4 regions of the Gorillibacterium terrae genome follow, and region 3 is predicted to be linked to each of the others. Evidence: riboswitches for the same ligand, from Rfam matches in the RefSeq annotation. Region 3 holds a riboswitch; each other region holds the start of a gene.
What was found. Region 3 has a riboswitch for cyclic di-GMP ahead of ACSEXS_RS18995 (anti-repressor SinI family protein). Riboswitches for the same ligand answer to the same signal wherever they lie in the genome.
Positions count from the first base shown of each region.

Region 1: another riboswitch for cyclic di-GMP. It lies ahead of ACSEXS_RS01140 (chemotaxis protein CheX); the one in region 3 lies ahead of ACSEXS_RS18995 (anti-repressor SinI family protein).
Region 2: another riboswitch for cyclic di-GMP. It lies ahead of ACSEXS_RS14020 (methyl-accepting chemotaxis protein); the one in region 3 lies ahead of ACSEXS_RS18995 (anti-repressor SinI family protein).
Region 4: another riboswitch for cyclic di-GMP. It lies ahead of ACSEXS_RS14075 (transglutaminase-like domain-containing protein); the one in region 3 lies ahead of ACSEXS_RS18995 (anti-repressor SinI family protein).

Region 1 is NZ_JBPPGI010000001.1:254,709-259,389, forward strand. Features, by position in the region: gene ACSEXS_RS01120 (D-alanine--D-alanine ligase) at 1-93, shown strand, start outside; gene ACSEXS_RS01125 (MBT domain-containing protein) at 98-421, shown strand; gene uvsE (UV DNA damage repair endonuclease UvsE) at 498-1,460, shown strand; gene ACSEXS_RS01135 (inositol monophosphatase family protein) at 1,678-2,541, shown strand; cyclic di-GMP riboswitch class I at 2,815-2,900, shown strand; gene ACSEXS_RS01140 (chemotaxis protein CheX) at 2,981-3,436, shown strand; gene ACSEXS_RS01145 (hypothetical protein) at 3,575-4,294, shown strand; gene ACSEXS_RS01150 (glycoside hydrolase family 94 protein) at 4,396-4,681, opposite strand, start outside.
Region 2 is NZ_JBPPGI010000003.1:314,152-318,832, reverse strand. Features, by position in the region: gene ACSEXS_RS14025 (non-ribosomal peptide synthetase) at 1-1,574, opposite strand, end outside; gene ACSEXS_RS14020 (methyl-accepting chemotaxis protein) at 1,632-3,413, opposite strand; cyclic di-GMP riboswitch class I at 3,501-3,586, opposite strand; gene ACSEXS_RS14015 (glutathione peroxidase) at 3,841-4,329, shown strand; gene ACSEXS_RS14010 (hypothetical protein) at 4,421-4,681, opposite strand, start outside.
Region 3 is NZ_JBPPGI010000006.1:86,648-91,328, forward strand. Features, by position in the region: gene ACSEXS_RS18980 (Lrp/AsnC family transcriptional regulator) at 1-107, shown strand, start outside; gene ACSEXS_RS18985 (hypothetical protein) at 112-264, opposite strand; gene ald (alanine dehydrogenase) at 420-1,535, opposite strand; gene ACSEXS_RS18995 (anti-repressor SinI family protein) at 1,711-1,854, opposite strand; cyclic di-GMP riboswitch class I at 1,882-1,975, opposite strand; gene ACSEXS_RS19000 (cellulose binding domain-containing protein) at 2,509-4,681, shown strand, end outside.
Region 4 is NZ_JBPPGI010000003.1:329,515-334,195, reverse strand. Features, by position in the region: gene ACSEXS_RS14090 (type 2 periplasmic-binding domain-containing protein) at 1-102, opposite strand, end outside; gene ACSEXS_RS14085 (carbohydrate ABC transporter permease) at 303-1,196, opposite strand; gene ACSEXS_RS14080 (ABC transporter permease) at 1,214-2,173, opposite strand; gene ACSEXS_RS14075 (transglutaminase-like domain-containing protein) at 2,469-3,281, opposite strand; cyclic di-GMP riboswitch class I at 3,296-3,381, opposite strand; gene ACSEXS_RS14070 (ABC transporter permease) at 3,571-4,524, opposite strand; gene ACSEXS_RS14065 (ABC transporter permease) at 4,527-4,681, opposite strand, start outside.

The DNA.
Region 1 (4,681 bases), on a different contig from region 3:
TACGGAGAGCTGCTCGACGAGCTGATCGGTCTCGCCGTGGAGCGGCACGCGGAGAAGCAAAAGCTGCAGTTTACTTTTGAAGCCGGAAGGTGAGACCATGGGATTCTCGACGGAATTCAACTCGGTCTGCAAGTTCAAATCCGAACGGGAGCTTGAAGACCTGTTCGAATACGGCAAGACCAAAATGCGCAAAAACGGCTTCCGCATCTATCCGACCGGCATGAAGGTAATCGCCTTCGATCCGCGCAATCAAGCCGTTGCGATCGTGAAGATCAGCGCCTCCATCGCCGAGATCGACTTCCAGGGCAAAGAGATCACCCTGGTGGAGATGGAGCTGGTTCGCCGCCTTACCGCCCAGGAGTCCGAGGTGGAAACGGCGCTCGCCGACGAAATGTTTTTCCGCGATCACCCCGGGCTGTGACGCAACGGGCGGAGAAAAGGGAATACTAAGGGCAGGCCCTTAGGGGCCCAGTCCGCTATTCCCGGAGTTGACGTTCATGCTGATCCGTTTCGGCTATGTGGCCATGTCGGTCCATGTGGCGCATGCTTCTCCATCGAAGACGATGACCGCGACGCAGTTTGCCAAGATTGCCGACCGTGAAGCGGCGCTCGGGAAGCTCGTTCGGATTGCCGAGGAGAATCTCCATAATACGCTGCGCCTGCTCCGCCACAACCGCGCCTACGATATCCATGTCTTCCGGTTCTCGTCCAAGCTGGTTCCGCTCGTCACCCATCCGCTGACCGAGGGCTGGGACCCGATTCCGCGGCTTGCGGAGCCGTTTCGGGAGCTGGGCGACTACGTCATCCAGCATGGCATGCGTACGTCCTTTCACCCCGACCACTTCACGGTGCTGACGACGCCCCGCGAGGAGGTGTTGCGCACCTCGCTCGCCGATCTGGCCCATCAGGTGCGGATGCTGGAGGCCATGGGTCTGGACGAACGCTCCAAATGCAACATCCATATCGGCGGTACCTATGGCGACAAGGAGTCGGCGCTGGCCCGCTTTCACAGCCGGGTTAACGATCTTCCGGCCGCAGTGAGGCGGAGGCTGACCCTGGAGAACGACGACAAAACGTATACCGCCGAGGAAACGCTGCAGGCCGCCGAGGAGCTCGGACTGCCGATGGTACTGGACCTGCACCATCACCAGGTGAATCCCGGCTCGGGCGTCGCCGCGGAAGAGCTTTGGCCGCGCATCCGGGCGACTTGGAAGGACACCGGGATTCCGCCGAAGATCCACGTGTCGAGCCCGAAGAGCGAGAAGGATGTGCGGGCCCACGCCGATTTCGTCGAGCCGGAGCCGCTCGCCGCCTTTTTGGGGGCAATCGCCGCCGAGACGCCGCGGCTCGATATCATGATCGAGGCGAAGCAGAAGGACGAGGCGCTGTTCCGGCTGGTCGCCGATTTGGCCGGACGGGAGGAATTCCGCGAAGTCGACGGCGCTACCTTGGAACGCTGAGCGCTGAACGTTGACCGCTTATGGTCCGTTACTTCCGCTCAAGCGGCACGCTTGATCCATCCCCACCGCAGACGGTGGGGTTTTTAGCGATAGGGCCTGCAACACCCATGCCCTTTGTCACCGCTTACGATGAAATTTGGGGGAAGCTCCGGTAGTTTTTGCGAAGCAACTCTACTATACTGGGGAATAAGAGATTAACCGAAATGAGTGATGATTCATGGCTGAGCCGATTAATGTCCATTATTCCGCAAGCGGGAAGAGCTTTACCGCAGTTGCCATCAACACGGCGGCCAAGGCCGGGGAGTGGATCAAGAGCAAGCTGGGAGCCTACACCACGCTGGGTACCAAAACATCGCCGGCCGATCTGGTGACCGAAATCGATAAAGGCTCGGAGAAGCTGATCAAGAACTTGATTATGACGCATTTTCCCGAGCATTCTTTCTTGGGGGAAGAAGGAGTAGAGCCCGGTCCGCTCGCATCCGCCCAAGCGCTGGAGAGTGTGAGGGACGCCGATTACCTGTGGATCGTCGATCCCATCGACGGCACGACCAATTTCGTTCACGGCTTTCCGTTCTTCTCCGTCTCCATCGCGCTGGCCTTCAAGGGCGAGGTCATCGTCGGGGTTGTCTACGATCCTTCCCGGGATGAGCTGTTCGTCGCCGAGAAGGGCAAAGGGGCTTATCTGCGGGGCAAGCCCATCCACGTCTCCTCGGAGGCGGCGCTGGCCGAGAGCCTCCTCGCGACCGGCTTCCCGACCGATCCGGTCGCGGCCCTGCCCGTGAACATGCGCGGCCTAACGGCTGTGCTGCCGCGCGTGCGCAACATCCGCAACGGAGGCTCCGCCGCGCTGCATTTGGCCTATATCGCCGCCGGCCGGCTGAGCGGCTTCTGGGAAATCAACCTCAACGCCTGGGATCTCGCCGCAGGCTCGCTGCTCGTTCAGGAAGCCGGCGGGCGGGTAACCGATACGACGGGGCAGGAGTATCACCTTGGCGTCCGGAATATCGTCGCAACGAGCGGAGGCATCCACGGCGAACTGATCGATGTGTTGAAGCAGGCGGAAGCTACGGGAATGGAATAGCGCCTCGGGACGAACGGGGCTTATCCAAGGCAGACGGTTTTCCGTCTGTCTTTTTGGTAGGCCCTTTTTGGCATGCTGCCGGGCCTTAGGCGTCGCCTTCGGCGGCGAAGGGTCACCCTCTTAGGTCCCTCGGCTCGCAGTCCGTATTCCGAAATCCGTCCACCAGAGACATAACCGGACAGGACTTGCAGGAAACGGGAAGGAAGTCTATTGATTAATGGGTTTTTGGAAAGTATACTTAGACTAATGGCAGGACTGTGGTCCTAACAACTTGATGCGAAAAGGCAAACCTACCGAAAGGCAGGGACGCAAAGCCTCGGGCCTAAAGGACCAGTTCCTACGGCGGCCGGGTTGCCGAACAACAGTGGCATTGGACCCTACCGGGAAGACCGCTATTGCTTGGTTTCGCACGATTCCAGCGAGTGAGAGAGGCGAAAAAATGCAAGCAGCTTACATCAATCCGTTTCTGATGTCTTCCTGTACGGTAATCGAATCCTTGATCCAGGTCAAACCGACACTGGGCGAGCTCACCATCAAGCAGATCGAGATCGGCGACGATCGCGTCTGGCTGAAGATCGGCATCGTCGGGGGCATGACCGGCGAAGTGGTATTCGGGTTCCCCGAAGCCGTGGCGCTGCGAATCGCTTCAGCGATGATGGGGGGATTTTCCCTGACTGAATTTGACGAGATCAGCCGCAGCGCCATCTCCGAATTGGCCAACATGATCAGCGGCAACGCCAGCACGCTCCTCTACAACCAGGGCATCTGCGTGGATATTACTCCGCCTGCTTTCATGGAGCAGCGCTCCGGAGTGCCCGGCGGCGTGAAGGCCTTGTCCATTCCGCTCAATCTGCATTCTTACGGAGCATTTGATATTTATGTCATTACCCGCTAAGGGGAGAGAACGCCGCGAGCAAGCGGCGTTTTTTTTGTAGAAAGGGATGAACCGCGACCGATTCGCAGTCCTTCACCCGAAGATGCTTCCCGGAGAAGAGGGAGCCGCGTTTAGGCGAACCCGAAAGGCAGGAGCCTCATGAAACGACCGAGCAAACGAAAGACCGCACTCCTAATCCTATCTTCGTTGATTCTGCTGTTGGCGATTTCGCTTTACCTGAAGACGCCCCAGCCCGTCAACGCGATGTTCGCGGGTTCTTCGAGCCTGACTCCCTATGGGAACCGGGTTTACATCGACCCGAGTATTTCGCAGATGACCCGTGAGCAACTCTTGCAGGATCTCAAAGAATCCGAGGAACGGATTAAGGGATTTTACGGAGAGGTTCAAGCCGACCCGACGTTCCTGTTCGTGGAGTCGCCCAAAATGGTTAAGCGGTATGCCCAGAACTCGACGGGACAAACGTATCATCTGTACTGGGGAGATTACATTGTGGTTGGACCGAGCGGATTTAGCCAGGATGTGATCGCCCATGAAAGGATGCATTCCGAATTGAAGAAGAGGGCCAAGCTGGATCGGATTCCCGCTTGGTTTGACGAAGGCTTGGCAACGCTGGCCGATGATCGGTTTCCCGATTACAAGTCCTTCGATGCCGGTCCCCAGGACAAGCAGAAGCTTCAAGCGATTTCCAAGCGAAACGACTTTAATCGAATGAGCTCGGACAAGAGTTATCCGATTGCCCATGCGGAAGTGGGGCATTGGTTCGGAAAGGTGGGGCAAGCCGGCCTGGCCCGCCTCATCGATGGGATCAACGATGGAAAATCCTTTGACGAGCTCTTCGCGGAGATCGATGTTGAGTAGGCAGTGCAGAAGAGTTCGGCCTTGAATACAAAAAGGACCGCTTCCTCAAATGGAAGCGGTCCTTTGTCTTACCTACCGGTATGACCGGATACGGCTATCAATCAGCCCAATACGACCTCGACTTCATGCGTAGCGCCGTCGCCGACCACCGGCAGAACATTGCCTTCGATCTCGCGGCCGTCCAGCGTCATCTTGGCGACGCCCTTCGAGACGTGGTTCGGGTTGGTGATCTTGATGCGGTAGGTGTCGCCGCGGAAGACGCGGGTGATCGTGTAGCCGTCCCAAGCCTTCGGGATGCAGGGGTCGACCTTCAAGCCATCGAAGTCCGGCTTGATGCCGAGGATCGCCTGGGTGATGGCGACGAAGTTCCAGGACGCCGTGCCGGTC
Region 2 (4,681 bases), on a different contig from region 3:
CTGAGGCCCATCTTTTGCTGGAACAGCCGCACCGATTGGCCTTGAAGGGCTTCCCCGCCGAGCAGCAGGTGCTTCACGGTGCTGTAGCGGTCCGCCGCCTCTTGGGGAAGATGGGCGGCCAGCCGGCTGAAGAACACCGGAGGCAGGATGCCGATCTGGGTCGCCTGGGCCCCGGCAATCGCCGCGGTGAAGGATTCCACCGAGAAGCGCTCTTCGTCTTCAAGCAGGTGCAGATGCGAACCGAGCAGCAAAGCGCCGAACAAGTCGAAGACCGAGGCGTCGAAGCTGAAAGTGGAATACTGGGCGATGATGTCCGTCTCGTTCCAGCCGAGCAGCCGGCGGATGCCCGCCACCAGATTGACCACGGCGCGGTGGGGAATCATCGCGCCCTTCGGCGTGCCGGTCGAGCCGGAGGTATAGATGAGATAAGCGATGGATTCCGCCTGGGCCAGCTCCTGCGGATAGTCGGGATGCTGCTCCGAGCCTGCCTCTTCCGGATTCAGGATGCGCAGCTCTAGCCGCTGGCTCTCGGCAAGCTGCTCCATCCGCTTCGCCAGCCCCGGACTGGCGATGGCATAGCGGGCCCCCGTGTCCTTGATGATGTACGCGTTGCGGTCGGCCGGGTGGGTCGGATCGACCGGCACATACGAGCCTCCGGCCTTGAGGATGCCGAAGAGGGAGACGACCGACGCGATGCTCCGCTCCATATAGAGGACCACCGGCTCGCCCGGAAGCAGGCCCTCGCGAAGCAGGTAGGCGGCCAGTTGGTCGGATTCGTCGTTGAGTTCCCGGTAGGTGCGGAAATCCCCGCCGCAGGACAAGGCTATTTTATTGGCGAAGCGGCAGGCGGTGTCCCGGAACCAGGAGACGACGGTGCGCCGCTCGGCAACCGGTTCTGCGGTAGCGTTCAACCGGGAGTAGGCCCCTCCGTCCTGGGGAGAGAGAATATCCACGGCCGCGATCACCTGTGCGGGGTCCGCCCAGCCCGCCTGGGCCAGCCTCTTCAGGTAGCGGAGGTTGCGCTCCATCGTCGCCTTCGAGAACCGCTCGGGGGAATAAGCGGCGGTCAGCGTCCAGCCGCCGTGCCCGCGGTCGAGCCACAGCCGGATGCCGTCCTCGCCGGGCAGTCCGGCCGTTCCATACAGCATGGCGTACCCCGGATTGGGCGCAGCCTGCGTCTTGGCCGCGCCAATCCCGACTTCCAGCTCGCCCAGCCCGGTCTGAACCTGGCGGAACAGCCCTTCGAAGGTCATTTCCTTCTCCCAGGCGAGGCGCAGGGGAGCGTATCCGCCGTCCTCCGTCTGAAGGCCGATCAGGAGATCGGACTCCAGCGTCATCCGCTGCAAAAACCCGAAATACAGCGCCAGCACTCCCCCAAGCAGTTCTCGGCCATTCCACTGAGCCAAGCCGGCGAACTCCTTGTCTTCTGCTTCAATCCGAATCGATACCTCCGCCGTTCGGGACCCCGCCGGCCGGCGCGGATAATCGGCAGGCAGCGACAACTGGGGCAGTCCGGCCAGCTCCGGCAACCAACCGGCTTGTTTATCTTCTCTATGCGTCAGTATAGCTTTCATTTCCGCATCCATCCTTCGTTAGTAGTGATCATCATGTCCCAAATCGGAGGCGCCGCCCTAGACAGCCAGGTCTTTGATCAAGCCCTTGAGCTGATCGGAGATCTGATTGAGATGGTCGGCCGAATCGACGATGCGGTTAAACGCGGTGCGCTGATCGACCGCGCGGTTTCTCATGTCGACGGACAGGGAAGCATTCTGCTCGGCAAGGCCGGACAATTGCTTGAAGGAGTAGGAAATCTGCTCGGTTTCCGCAACCATCTGCTCGGTCGCGGCGGAGACTTCCTGGGCTTGTGTGGTCACCTGGTCGGTGGCGGCGAGAATTTCGTTGAAGAGCGAGCCGGTTTCCTTGACGATCTCGATGCCGGTCTCGACGTTCTGCTCGCCTTCAACGATCGACTGCACGGCCATATGGGTCTCCCGGCGGATGTGCCCGACCAGCTCGACGATCCGTTCCGCCGAGTTCTTCGATTCCTCGGAGAGCTTCTTGACTTCGTTCGCCACGACGGCGAAGCCCCTGCCGTTCTCCCCGGCCCGCGCGGCTTCGATGCTGGCGTTCAGGGACAAGAGGCTCGTCTGGGAGGCGATCTGAGTAATCACTTGGACGATCTCGCCGATTTCCTCGGAGCGCCGCTGCAGCTGCTCCATCAGCTCCACCGAGCCCTTGACCGAATCGTGGATGGAGTTCATCTGCTCGATGACCCGTTCGACGTTGCGGTTGCCCTTCTCCGATTGAAGCATCATTCGGGTGGAGGTCTCCGACAGCTCGGCCGTATTGCCGGCGATGGTCTGAACGCCCATGGCGATCTCCTCGAGCGACGTTGCGCTCTCGCCGATGGCGATACTCTGCTGGCCGATCCGTTCCGACATCAGCTCGATGTGGCCCGTGATCTCGCCGGTGCTCTGGCTGCCTTCCTCAACGGTGGCGAACAGCTGCTCCGACTGGTCCGCCGATTGGATCGACACGCCCTTGATCGTCGTCACCAGCGTTCCGATCTGCTCGACCGTCCGGTTAAAGCTGGCGTTGACTTGGCCCAGCTCGTCGGGGCTTTCCTTCAGCCGGACGAAGAAGTCTCCCTTGCTGAAGCGCTCGAGCGCCCGCATGAGGTCCTGCACCGGAGCGAAGGTGCGGCGGTTGGTGAGGTACTGAAGGATTAGGACCACCAGCAGGGTCACGGCCAAAGCCACGGTCGTCTTGGTCAGCAACTCCTTCTTTCCGGCAAGGACGAGGCTGGCGTCGACATCCATACCGATGTAAGCGTACACCTCTCCCTGTTTATCCAGATAAGGAGTCAGGACCGTCAGCCACGAGCCGAAGTCATCCTTATAAATCTTGGTGAAGCTGAGGTGCTTGGTTTTCTTCATCGAGACAACCCCGTCGGCATGGATCTTGGGCTGCTCATAGTAATCTCCCAATTTCAGGTTGGCGTCTTTGAAGGCGGTGAGGAGCGAGGTTGGGAAGGCAATCATCGAGGTCTGGTTGGAATTCTTCAATTCCGCTCCAAAAATATAGCCTTGAGCGATGTTCGGGTGGGTAGCGGACAACTGGTCGAAGTGTTCCGTCAGTTTTTTTTGTATCGGTGATTCCGGGTCCAGATTGGCTTTGGCCTGCGCGACGTCGTCGGCGGAGATGGTCTTGGCGAATGCTTCCATCGTCTTCTGCGACTCGGCGCGGAGCTGCTTCATCATCAAATTACTTTCCAGGTGATAGCTGTAAAAGATGAGGATGAGACCGGTCAAAAAGATATAAAGACTGGTCAGCAGCATGTTCCTTCCGGCTATCGTTTTCTTGCGGGTCTTCCTCGTTTGCAGATTCTTGTCTAAACTTCCCGATTTCCCCATGTTTAAGCTCCTTCAGTGGCAATATAAAATAAAAAAGGCAAACGATGGGCTTAAATAGCCATAGTTCACCAATTTGCGGGAATAAAAGCTTGCAACTGGCTGACATTTCCTATACGGAAGTAGTCCCTATAGCTTTGCGTCACTACCTTTCGATAGTTTTGCCGAGTATTCAGTTGGAAGATTCGATCTGGGTCTTCCGGTTAAGGTGAAAATAATCCTGCATGGACTAACTTACCACGTTTTTCCTTCCGCGACTAGTCCCCCTGCCATTTTTTCCACAAATGGCCTCTTGCATCGTCAGGGATCAATCTGCTGTATCCGGGCCCATAGTCCCACGAGCCCTTCAGTTGACGCCTCCATATAAATTGTATACAATATAATTAAACAAAATAGTTCGATACACCAACCCAATGGAGGCGCGAGAACCATGAGCCTGTACGAGTATGAGGTCAAGACGATTCGCGGCGAGACGACGACGCTGGCTCCCTACCGGGGGCAGGCGCTCCTGATCGTCAATACCGCCACCAAGTGCGGCTTTGCCCCTCAATTCAAGGGACTGGAGCGGCTTTATCAGGAGTACAAGGACCGCGGCTTCGCCGTACTCGGTTTTCCCAGCTCGCAGTTCCTTGGCCAGGAGCTGGACGAGGACAGCCGGATCGCCGAGGCCTGCGAGCTGAATCATGGAGTAACCTTCCCCCTGTTCGCCAAGATTGACGTCAAGGGTCCGGAGGCCCATCCGCTGTTTCGTCACCTGACGCAAGAGGCTCCGGGCTTGTTCGGCTCGCGCACCATCAAATGGAACTTCACCAAGTTCCTGATCGACCGGGACGGCCGCGTCGTTCGCCGCTTCGCTCCCAAGGATACACCCGACAAGATCGAGGCCTCCGTCCGCAAGCTGCTTGCCGACCGGTCGTGATTTTACAGGACGATTCTGCACACTTCGCCTTTCCGTGACCTCGAACAAAAAGAGACCGTTCTCCCCTTTCGGAGAGCGGTCTCTTTGCGCGTTAATCCGGCTTCGTCTGCGAAGCCTGGCTGAGCCAGTAGTGCAGCCCGCCCCGTTCCAACTGCCGCTTCGCCGCGGCGATCTCCGCAGCGCCTTCCCGCAGGTTGGCGAGGAGGGATTCGTGGAAGGCCTGCAAGTGGCTGAGCCGCAGTCCGCGGTAGGCTTCCGGCTCATAGAGCCGCTCGGCTGCCGCACTGTAGGTGCCCAGCCCCTCGTCGATATAGAGAAAGTCCCGAACCCGCTCCTCCTGGACCGGCGAGTC
Region 3 (4,681 bases):
TGGAGGAGTTTCTCAACGAAAAGCTCTATACCCTTCCCGGAGTCACCCACGTGGACTGCCAGGTTATGCTGAAAAGCTACAAAACTCCGACCGGCATTCGTCTGTAGATCCTTAATGCTTCGCCTCAGCCTGAAGTTCCGCCAGCTTCTCCAGCTTGGCGGTTATTTCCTTTTGCCAGCCTTTATCCCCGAGGCGGATCGCCAAGTTCAGCAGATCCAAATAGTCATCCAGCGACAGACGGGTGCGCAGCCGTTTGGCTCTCATCGGTTATCATGCTCCTTCTTGCAGGTAGTCGTATTCGGTGCCAGGTTCGGCAAGAAGCCCTTCGATTCATGATAATGATTATCATTATCATGAAGTCTTCATCTTTATTATGCCTCCCTCTTACATAAAATGCAAATCAAAAAAAGGGACTGCCGCTACTGCAGCAATCCCGCTACCTCCGTATGCGAATAGCCGTGCGCCGCCGCAACCGCCGGGTGAGCCACCTGCCCGGCCGCCACATTGATGCCCCGGGCGATGGCCGCATTCTCCCGGGCCGCCTGTTTGAACCCCTTCCCGGCGATCTGCAGGCCGTATTCCAGCGTCGCATTGGTAAGAGCGATGGTCGACGTCCGCGGCACCGCCCCGGGCATGTTGGCTACCGAGTAATGCAGTACGCCGTGCTTGACATAGGTCGGCTGATCGTGGGTCGTAATCCGGTCGACGGTCTCGATCGAGCCTCCCTGATCGATCGCCACGTCGACGATGACCGAGCCGGGCTCCATCGCCGCCACCGCATCCTTGCGGACGATCCGGGGCGCCCTCGCCCCCGGCACAAGCACCGCGCCGATCAGCAAATCGGCGGTTCTGACCGCCTCCTCCAGAACGGTCCGTCCCGAGGCGATCGTCCGGATCCGACCCCGGAACAGATCGTCGAGCTGACGGAGCCGATCCAGGCTTTTGTCGAGCACGGTCACCTCCGCTCCCAGGCCGACCGCCATGGCCGCCGCCTGCGTTCCGACGACTCCGCCGCCGACGATGACGACCCGGCCCGGAGCCACCCCGGGAATACCGCCGAGGAGGACGCCTTTGCCGCCGTGGGCTTTTTCCAGGAAATGCGCGCCGATCTGCACCGCCATCCGCCCGGCCACTTCGCTCATGGGTATCAAGAGCGGCAAGCTGCCGTCTTCCCGTTGAATCGTCTCGTAGGCGATCGCGGTGACGCCCGATTGGACGAGAGCCTCGGTCAACTGCTTCTCCGGAGCGAGGTGCAGATAGGTATACAGAATCTGCCCCGACCGAAAGCGGCCGAATTCCTCGGGAAGCGGCTCCTTCACCTTGACGACCATCTCCGCCTCCCACGCTTCTTCCGCCGTGGCGACAATGCTCGCTCCCGCCCGCGCATACTCTTCGTCGGCAAAACCGGCGCCGGTGCCGGCACCGCGTTCCACAAGCACTTCATGGCCCGCTTCGCGGTAAGCTGCGGCTGCGGCGGGAGTCAGCCCGACCCGGTTCTCATTGTTCTTGATTTCCTTGGGAACTCCGATTTGCATAGACTTCCTCCTCCACCGAATTCATAATCCAATTATATCCTATATCTATACTATATACCTTTCCCTCCCATAAAAAGAGACCGCCCCTCCTCTGCCTATTGCAAGGAGAAACAGTCCTAAGGACGAATACGGTACGGATTATGTATGGAAAATTCGGAACGAAGCGGCGGCAAGGTTACAGGGCTATGGGCATCCGGTTGGCACGGCGCAGGAATTCTCTGACTTCTTCGTAGGGAATCCCCATTTTGTATGCCTCATGAATCAGTTCGATCCATTCCTGGTCAAAATCATCGGCGTTAGCTTGGATGGGCTGGTTCATTGTACATCCCTCCGCGAGTTCCGATCTCCAGGCAGTCCAGCCGTCTTAGTCGCTTAGGATCGAGACCGTAGACCTGTGACTTTGCGTCCCTGCTTTTCAGTCAGGTTTGCCTTTTGCTGACCCTCGGTTGATTTTCAAATACATCATATCATTTTTTTGCAAGGATGTTTGTCACAAAATGGCGGTAAAAACAACAAATTCTATAAATCTTTTTTTATGGAGGTATTGCTTTTTGCTTTCATTCTCCATGCCTCATCCCCTTTCTGGGTCTTTTTTCGTTAAGCCCCTCCGACTAATGGTAGATTAATCCTTACTTACCCCAGGCATTTCGCCTCTAAACGGGAATTGGAAATTATTTTTGAAGACTTTGCCGATTCTATGGAAATCTATGGTTTACAAAATAGGGAAGTGTTGCTAATATGAGGAATGAAAGCGTTATCGGTAACCTGTTTGCGAAAAGGAATCCGACCTTTGTCCAGTGAACATTCATGAATGCGCTTACGGCTCGGCGATTCCTTTCTCCTGCCTCGATCCCGGCAACGCTTCGTTCCCAACTCCGACTAAGGAGGGATGTCCGCTCGTTAAACGCAAGTCCGGCTGTCGAGGTCAGCTCAGATGGGAACCGCACCGATTATATCCCAAGGAGGAGAAATCATGAACCGCAAGAAGATTCGCAAATCCGGAGGCTTGCTGCTGCTTGCGGCCGCGCTGATCGGCGGCTCGTTTGCCGTAACCGCCCCTTCGGTCCAGGCGGCGCCAAGCGAAGCTTATACCTGGAAGAACGTCAATACCGGAGCCGGTGGCGGCTTCATTCCGGGCATCATCTTCAACGAATCGGAAAAGGATCTGATCTATGCCCGCACCGACATAGGCGGGGCCTACCGCTGGAATAAAGCCGACAACAGCTGGATTCAGCTGACGAACTGGGTGGGCTGGGACGATTGGAACAAGAACGGCATCGACGCGCTGGCGACCGATCCCGTCGACCCCAACCGCCTGTACCTGCTGGCCGGGATGTACACGAACGCCTGGGACCCGAACAACGGGTCGGTGCTCATCTCGACCGACCGGGGGAATACGTTTACTTCGTCTCCCCTGCCGTTCAAGGTAGGCGGCAATATGCCCGGCCGCTCGATGGGCGAACGGCTGGTGATTGACCCGAACAAGAACAGCATCCTGTACCTGGGCGCCCGCAGCGGCAACGGCCTGTGGAAGAGCACCAACTACGGGCAGACCTGGAGCAAGGTGACGAGCTTCCCCAATCCGGGCACCTACATTCCCGTGCCCGGCGATTCTTACCAGGGCGATATCATGGGCATCTCCTGGATCGCCTTCGACAAGGCGAGCGGCACCGCCGGCAGCGCCAGCCAAGTGATCTATGTGGGCGTCGGCGATATGACCAACAACATCTTCCGCAGCAAGGACGGCGGTGCCACCTGGGAAGCCGTTCCGGGACAGCCGACCGGTTTTCTGCCGCAGCACGGCGTGTTGGCCTCGAATGGAATGCTGTACGTGGACTACAGCAATGAGGTCGGTCCTTACACGGGCAGCAAGGGACAGGTCTGGAAGCTCAATACCGCCACAGGCGCCTGGACCAACATCAGCCCGGTCGATTCGGAGAGCTCCGACGACTGGTTCGGCTACGGCGGCCTCACCGTGGACAAGCAGCACCCCAACACCCTCATGGTTGCCTCGATGAACGCCTGGTGGCCGGATGAGAAGATCTTCCGCAGCACCGACGGCGGGGCGACGTGGACGGCCATATGGGATTGGAACGGCTATCCGTCCCGGTCGTTCCGCTATACGCAGGATATCTCGGCCGCTCCCTGGCTCGACTTTGCGAACAACCCTTCCCCTCCCGAAGTCACTCCGAAGCTCGGCTGGATGATCGGCGATCTGGAGATCGACCCGTTCAATTCCGACCGAATGATGTACGGAACGGGAGCGACGCTCTATGGAACCAACAACCTCACGGCTTGGGACAGCGGCGGCAAGATCAATCTGTCCGTGATGGCCAAGGGCATCGAGGAGGAGGCCGTCAGCTCGCTCATCAGCACGCCGATCGGACCGGAGGTCATCAGTGGCGTATTCGACGTCAGCGGCTTCAAGCATGACGACGTGACGAAGGTCCCCGCCAAGATGCTGGTTAACCCCAAGAGCACCGCGAGCCTGGATTACGCCGAACTGGATCCAGCCTTCATCGTCCGCGTCGGCAGCTACGACAATAACTACCCGACGCAGATTCTGTTCGGGCTGTCGCGGGACAGCGGCGGCAACTGGTACCAGCCGACCTCCCAGCCGACGACGAAGACCGGCGGCGGCACCGTCGCCATGGCGGCCGACGGCAGCTCCGTCGTCTGGTCGATCAACGACGCGGGCGTCTTTTACACGAAGTCGAGCGGCAACTCCTGGACGGCCAGCGCCGGACTCCCCGTCGGGGCCAAGGTCGCGTCGGACCGGGTCAACAAGAACAAGTTCTACGCCATCGCTGCCGGGAAATTCTACGTCAGCACGGACGGCGGAGCCACCTTCACGGCAACGGCGGCCTCCGGGCTTCCCAACACGGGCGATCTGAAAGCCATACCGGGCACGGAGGGCGATATCTGGCTCGCCGGCGGCGACAAGGATACCGTCTACGGCCTCTGGCATTCGGTCAATTCGGGGGCCAGCTTCACCCGTCTGGCCAACGTGCAGCAAGCCGATGTCATCGGCTTCGGCAAGCCGGCTCCGGGTCAGACCTACAAGGCCCTCTATACCAGCGCCAAGATCGACGGCGTCCGCGGCATCTTCCGCTCCATCGACGCCGGAGCGAGCTGGGTGCGCATCA
Region 4 (4,681 bases), on a different contig from region 3:
GGACGGGGATTCCGCCGATTTCTTATCCCCCTTCGAGCATGCGGCCATGACAGTCACCATCATCATCGCCAGCAGCAGCAGGGCTATTCGTTTCACTCGCATCGCTCTTTGCCTCCCATGAGTTTAGGTAGATGAATGTCTTGCTATGGACCCACTCCGCCAGAGAGCGGAGAGAAACCCCCGAGCTAAAACGTTGGCCGACTGAACAATGCGGAAGCGTGCGGAATCGGACCAAATTAGACCAGATTGGATCGGGCCGGATCAGGGAGCCTCCCTTGTGCAACCGCATGCAAGGCGGACCGTCAGCCCTTCACGGCGCCGATCATGATGCCCTTGACGAAGAACCGCTGGAAGAACGGATAGACGATCAGAATCGGCAGCACGACGATCATCGTGACGGTCATGCGGACGGATGTCGGGGTCTGCATGTTCGAGATGCTGGCGGCCATGTCGGGCGAGCTGCGGATGAGCGCCGCGAGCGAGCTCGATTCGTTTAGGTAGCGCCACAGCAGGAATTGCAGCGTGAAGAATTTCGTATCCGTCATCAGGAACGCGGTATCGACGAAGGAGTTCCACTGATTGACCGCAGAGAAGATCGTGATCGTGGCCAGAATCGGGGTTATCAGCGGCACGATGATGCTCCAGAAGGACCGCAGGTACCCCGCTCCGTCCATGGCCGCCGATTCCTCCAGGGAAGGCGGAATGGCCTCGATAAACGTTTTTACCAAGATGATGTTAAACGGCGAGATGATCGTCGGCAGAATATAGGCCAGGTAATTGTTGGTGAGATGCAGGTTGTTCATCGTGATGTACCAGGGAATCAGCCCGGCGCTGAAATACATCGTGACGACGATGAAGCGGTACCAAATCGGCCGTCCCCACATGTCCTTCTTGGTGAACAGGTAGCCGAGAAAAGCCGATGCCCCGACCGTCAGCAGCGTGCCGCAGACCGTCCGGTACAACGACACCGCCGCCGCATGGCTGAGCCCGCTGATCCGGAGTACCTTGGCGTAGTTGCCGAAGTGGATGCCGCGCGGATAGAACTTGATGTCGCCCGCCGCAGACAGGTCGTTCGCGCTGATCGTGTTGATGAACAGGTAGTAGAACGGATACAGGCAGCTCAAGGTGAACAGGCCGAACAGCAGATAGAGGCACGCCTGAAACGCCAGTTCGCCGGCCGAAGGTTTTTTGCGCATATAGGTCCTCTCCTTCCTCAGATGATCGACTCGCCGCGGACGGCTTTGGACAACGTGTTGGCCGCGAACAAGAGGAAGACGCTGACCAGCGATTTCAGCATGCTGACCGCCGTGGCGAACGGGAAGTTATTGGCGAAGGCGATGTTGTAGACGTACAGGTCGAGCACTTCGATCGTGTCCTTGTTCATCGCGTTCTGGAAGGCGAAATATTGCTCCATCCCGTTGTTGACGAAATTGCCGATCGACAGAAGCAGCAGAACGAAGAACGTCGGCATGAGTCCCGGCACGGTGATGTGCCAGATCTTGCGGAACCGCCCGGCTCCGTCGGTCTCCGCCGCCTCGTACAGGTCCTGGTCGATCCCGGCGATGGCGGCCAGGTAGAGGATGGCGCCCCAGCCGAGCGACTTCCACCAGTACCAGACGATCATCTTCAGCCACATGTGGGAATCCGACGCGAGGAAGTTGTAGCCCTCCGGCACAAGCTTGAACTGGGCGAGAATCGCGGTGACCACCCCGTTGTCGACGGAGAACAGGGAGAATGCGAGCGCGTAGACGAGAATCCAACTGATGAAGTTCGGAATGGTCGTCAGCGTTTGCACCAGCTTGCGGTACCAGCCGGTGCGGATCTCGGTCAACAGGATGGCGAAGACCACCGGAAATACCGAGGTAACCAGGCCGAGAAAGCTCATCGCGACCGTGTTCTTCAGCACGCGCAGCACTTCCGCCGTCTGGGTCGGATTGGCGACGATGGACTTGAACCACTGCATCCCGACATACGGCGTGTCCTTGAGCGGAATGCCGGGAATGTAGTCATAGAAGGCATAGATCCAGCCGCTGATCGGCAGGTAATAGAAGATGAACGTAATCGCCAGAAAAGGCAGGGCCATCAGGAACAGTTTGTATTTGTTCGCGAGCTTTGGCCGCGTCCGTTGCGCCGGCATCGCCGGCTGCACCGCCCCATCCGTTGGCAGCTCCATAGTAAGTTCTCCCATCCCCTCGGAAAATGTTAACGCTATCATTTTACCTTGTGATCGCCCGCCTCCGGGTGAGAAGACGGGCACCGGTTGAGGGAGAACGGTTATCGGCTATCGGACCGTTTTCGCAGCCGATCGAACCGTTTTCGCACCTCGGAAGGCGCACCCTGCGGCCGAATAACGCAAAAAAGGCGGAACCCAAGCCTCCCCCGTTAAGGGTTGCCTCAAGTTCCGCCCTCGGCTTGACCAGCATGCAGCCGATTGACATTGACGATAGCCGGTTCGGCTCTTCTGCCGCTTAATACACTTTGCTCATCTTGTATTTGTCCGCCGCCTTGGCGAAGTCCTTGCCCGCGGATGCGCTGCTTTTGCCGGCGTCTACCGTCGTATCCACAGTCACCCATTCGCCGTTCAGATAGACCTCGTTCCAAGCGTGGTACTGCTTCACATAGGCGCTTGTTCCCATGACCAGCTTGGCCGGAATTCCCTGGCTGCGCAGCATGGCCGCATAGAGCGACGCGTAATCGTAGCAAATGCCCTTGCCGGTGTTCAGGGTCTGCTCCGGATTCGGCAGGTATTCCGTTCCGACGGAAGCGGCGAGGGCGTTGTCGTACTTGATTTTCTTGATGATATAGCTATAAATGGCCTTCGCCTTGGCTTCCTCGGTCTTGGCCCCCTGGGTCAGCTCGGCGGCCAGCTTGGACGCTTGGCCGTTCGGCTGCCAGCGGACGTTCTGAACGGAATTCAGAAACACCGCCTGGGCATCGTCGAGCTTGACGCGAACCGTATCCTTCTTGACCAGCCGGTACTTGGTTCCGTCGGCCTGCTCCAGCAGCGAAACCTCATAATCGCCGTTGCCGAGCTGCAGAGGGAAGGCTTGTCCCGAGCCGGTCAGCGTGTAGGTGTAGACCGCTCCCTGCTTGGCGATCATCAGCTTCGTCTTCGTTCCGGTCTTGACGTCATAGCGGATCGCGATGAGGCCGCGGTTGACGGCCTCCTTGTTGAGCCAGGAGGCCTCCGAAGCCGCCGAAGCGGTACCGGGAACGGCCAGGTTCAGCGGCACAGCGGAGGCGAATACGGCGAGGATGACGGCGAGCAGCCATTTTTTCATCAAAAAAAGCCCCTTTCGGCAACTGGCTGCCATCCGTCTAAGACGGGAAGGCCCTGTAGTTTTGCGTCCCTGCCTTTCGGCAGGTTTGCCCTTATCGTGAAGCTTGTCGGTTTATCTTTCTCTCAAAAACGGGATTGATAGTTTCATAGTATCACATATTCCCGGACTGGCAACAGGGTTTGACAAAGAGATCGAAAAAGAAACACCTCAAACCAAAAAATGCTCCGCAGGGAGCCGGTCGAACGGCCCATACGGAGCATTAACGGTTTCGTTTCTAAGGACTTTCGACTCAGCGCTTGCCGGAGTCGAACGGCTCCCCGGAAGCCTTCGGCGCTTGCGACGACTTGGAGAACAAGACGAGCGCGAGCAGCGTAATCACGTACGGGAATACCTTCAGGATGACCGACGGAATCACTTGGAACTGCGGGATAACCTGCGAGACGTTGGCGACCGTGCTGGCGAAGCCGAAGAAGAAGGTCGCGCCGAGCACGCCGAACGGCTTCCACTGGCCGAAGATCAGCGCGGCCAATGCCAGGAAGCCGAGGCCGGCTACGCTGCCGTTGAACTCGCCGGAGTACGTGGAGATGATGATCGCCCCGCCGAGGCCGGCAAAGCCGCCCGAGATCATGACGCCCAGGTAGCGCATCCGACGGACGCTGATGCCGGCGGCTTCCGCCGCATGCGGATGCTCGCCGCAGGAGCGCAGGCGCAGGCCGAGCCGGGTCTTGTACAGGACGAATGCGCTCAGGATCAGCACGAGCAGGATGAACCAGGTCGTCATGTACGTGTTCGTGAAGAACAGCGGCCCGAGGATCGGAATCTTGTGCAGGTACGGCACATCGAACGATTTGAATGCCTGAACGATGCGAATGTTGCCGCTGCCCGTAATGTTCCGCGCGAGGAAGATGGTAAGCGAGCTCGCCACCATATTGATCGCCGTGCCGGAGATGACCTGATTGGCGCTTAGGTTAATGCTCGCGAACGCGTGCAAGAGCGAGAACAGAACGCCAATGACGAACGCGGCCGCGAGGCCCACCCAGAGGGTCCAGGCGGCACCGGGGTATTGGGCCTGGAGCTTGTTGATCGTGAAGGCTCCGGCGAAGGAACCGATGATCATCAGGCCCTCCAGGCCGATATTGACGACGCCGCTTCGTTCGCTGAACAGCGCGCCGAGCGCCGTAATGAGCAGCGGGATGGTGAAGACAATCGCATACGGGAAAATATTTTCAATTATTCCCCACATGATTATTCACCCACCCTTCCCACTTGTTTGACTTCTTCGGCCGGTCCCTCCAGCTTATCGGGTGGCGGCGGCGTTCCTGGCTTGGTCGCCTTATCGGCGCGGCGGCGGTTCAGGCGGGCGATAAGCTTCTCGAACAGGATGCTCGTCGCCGCGAAGT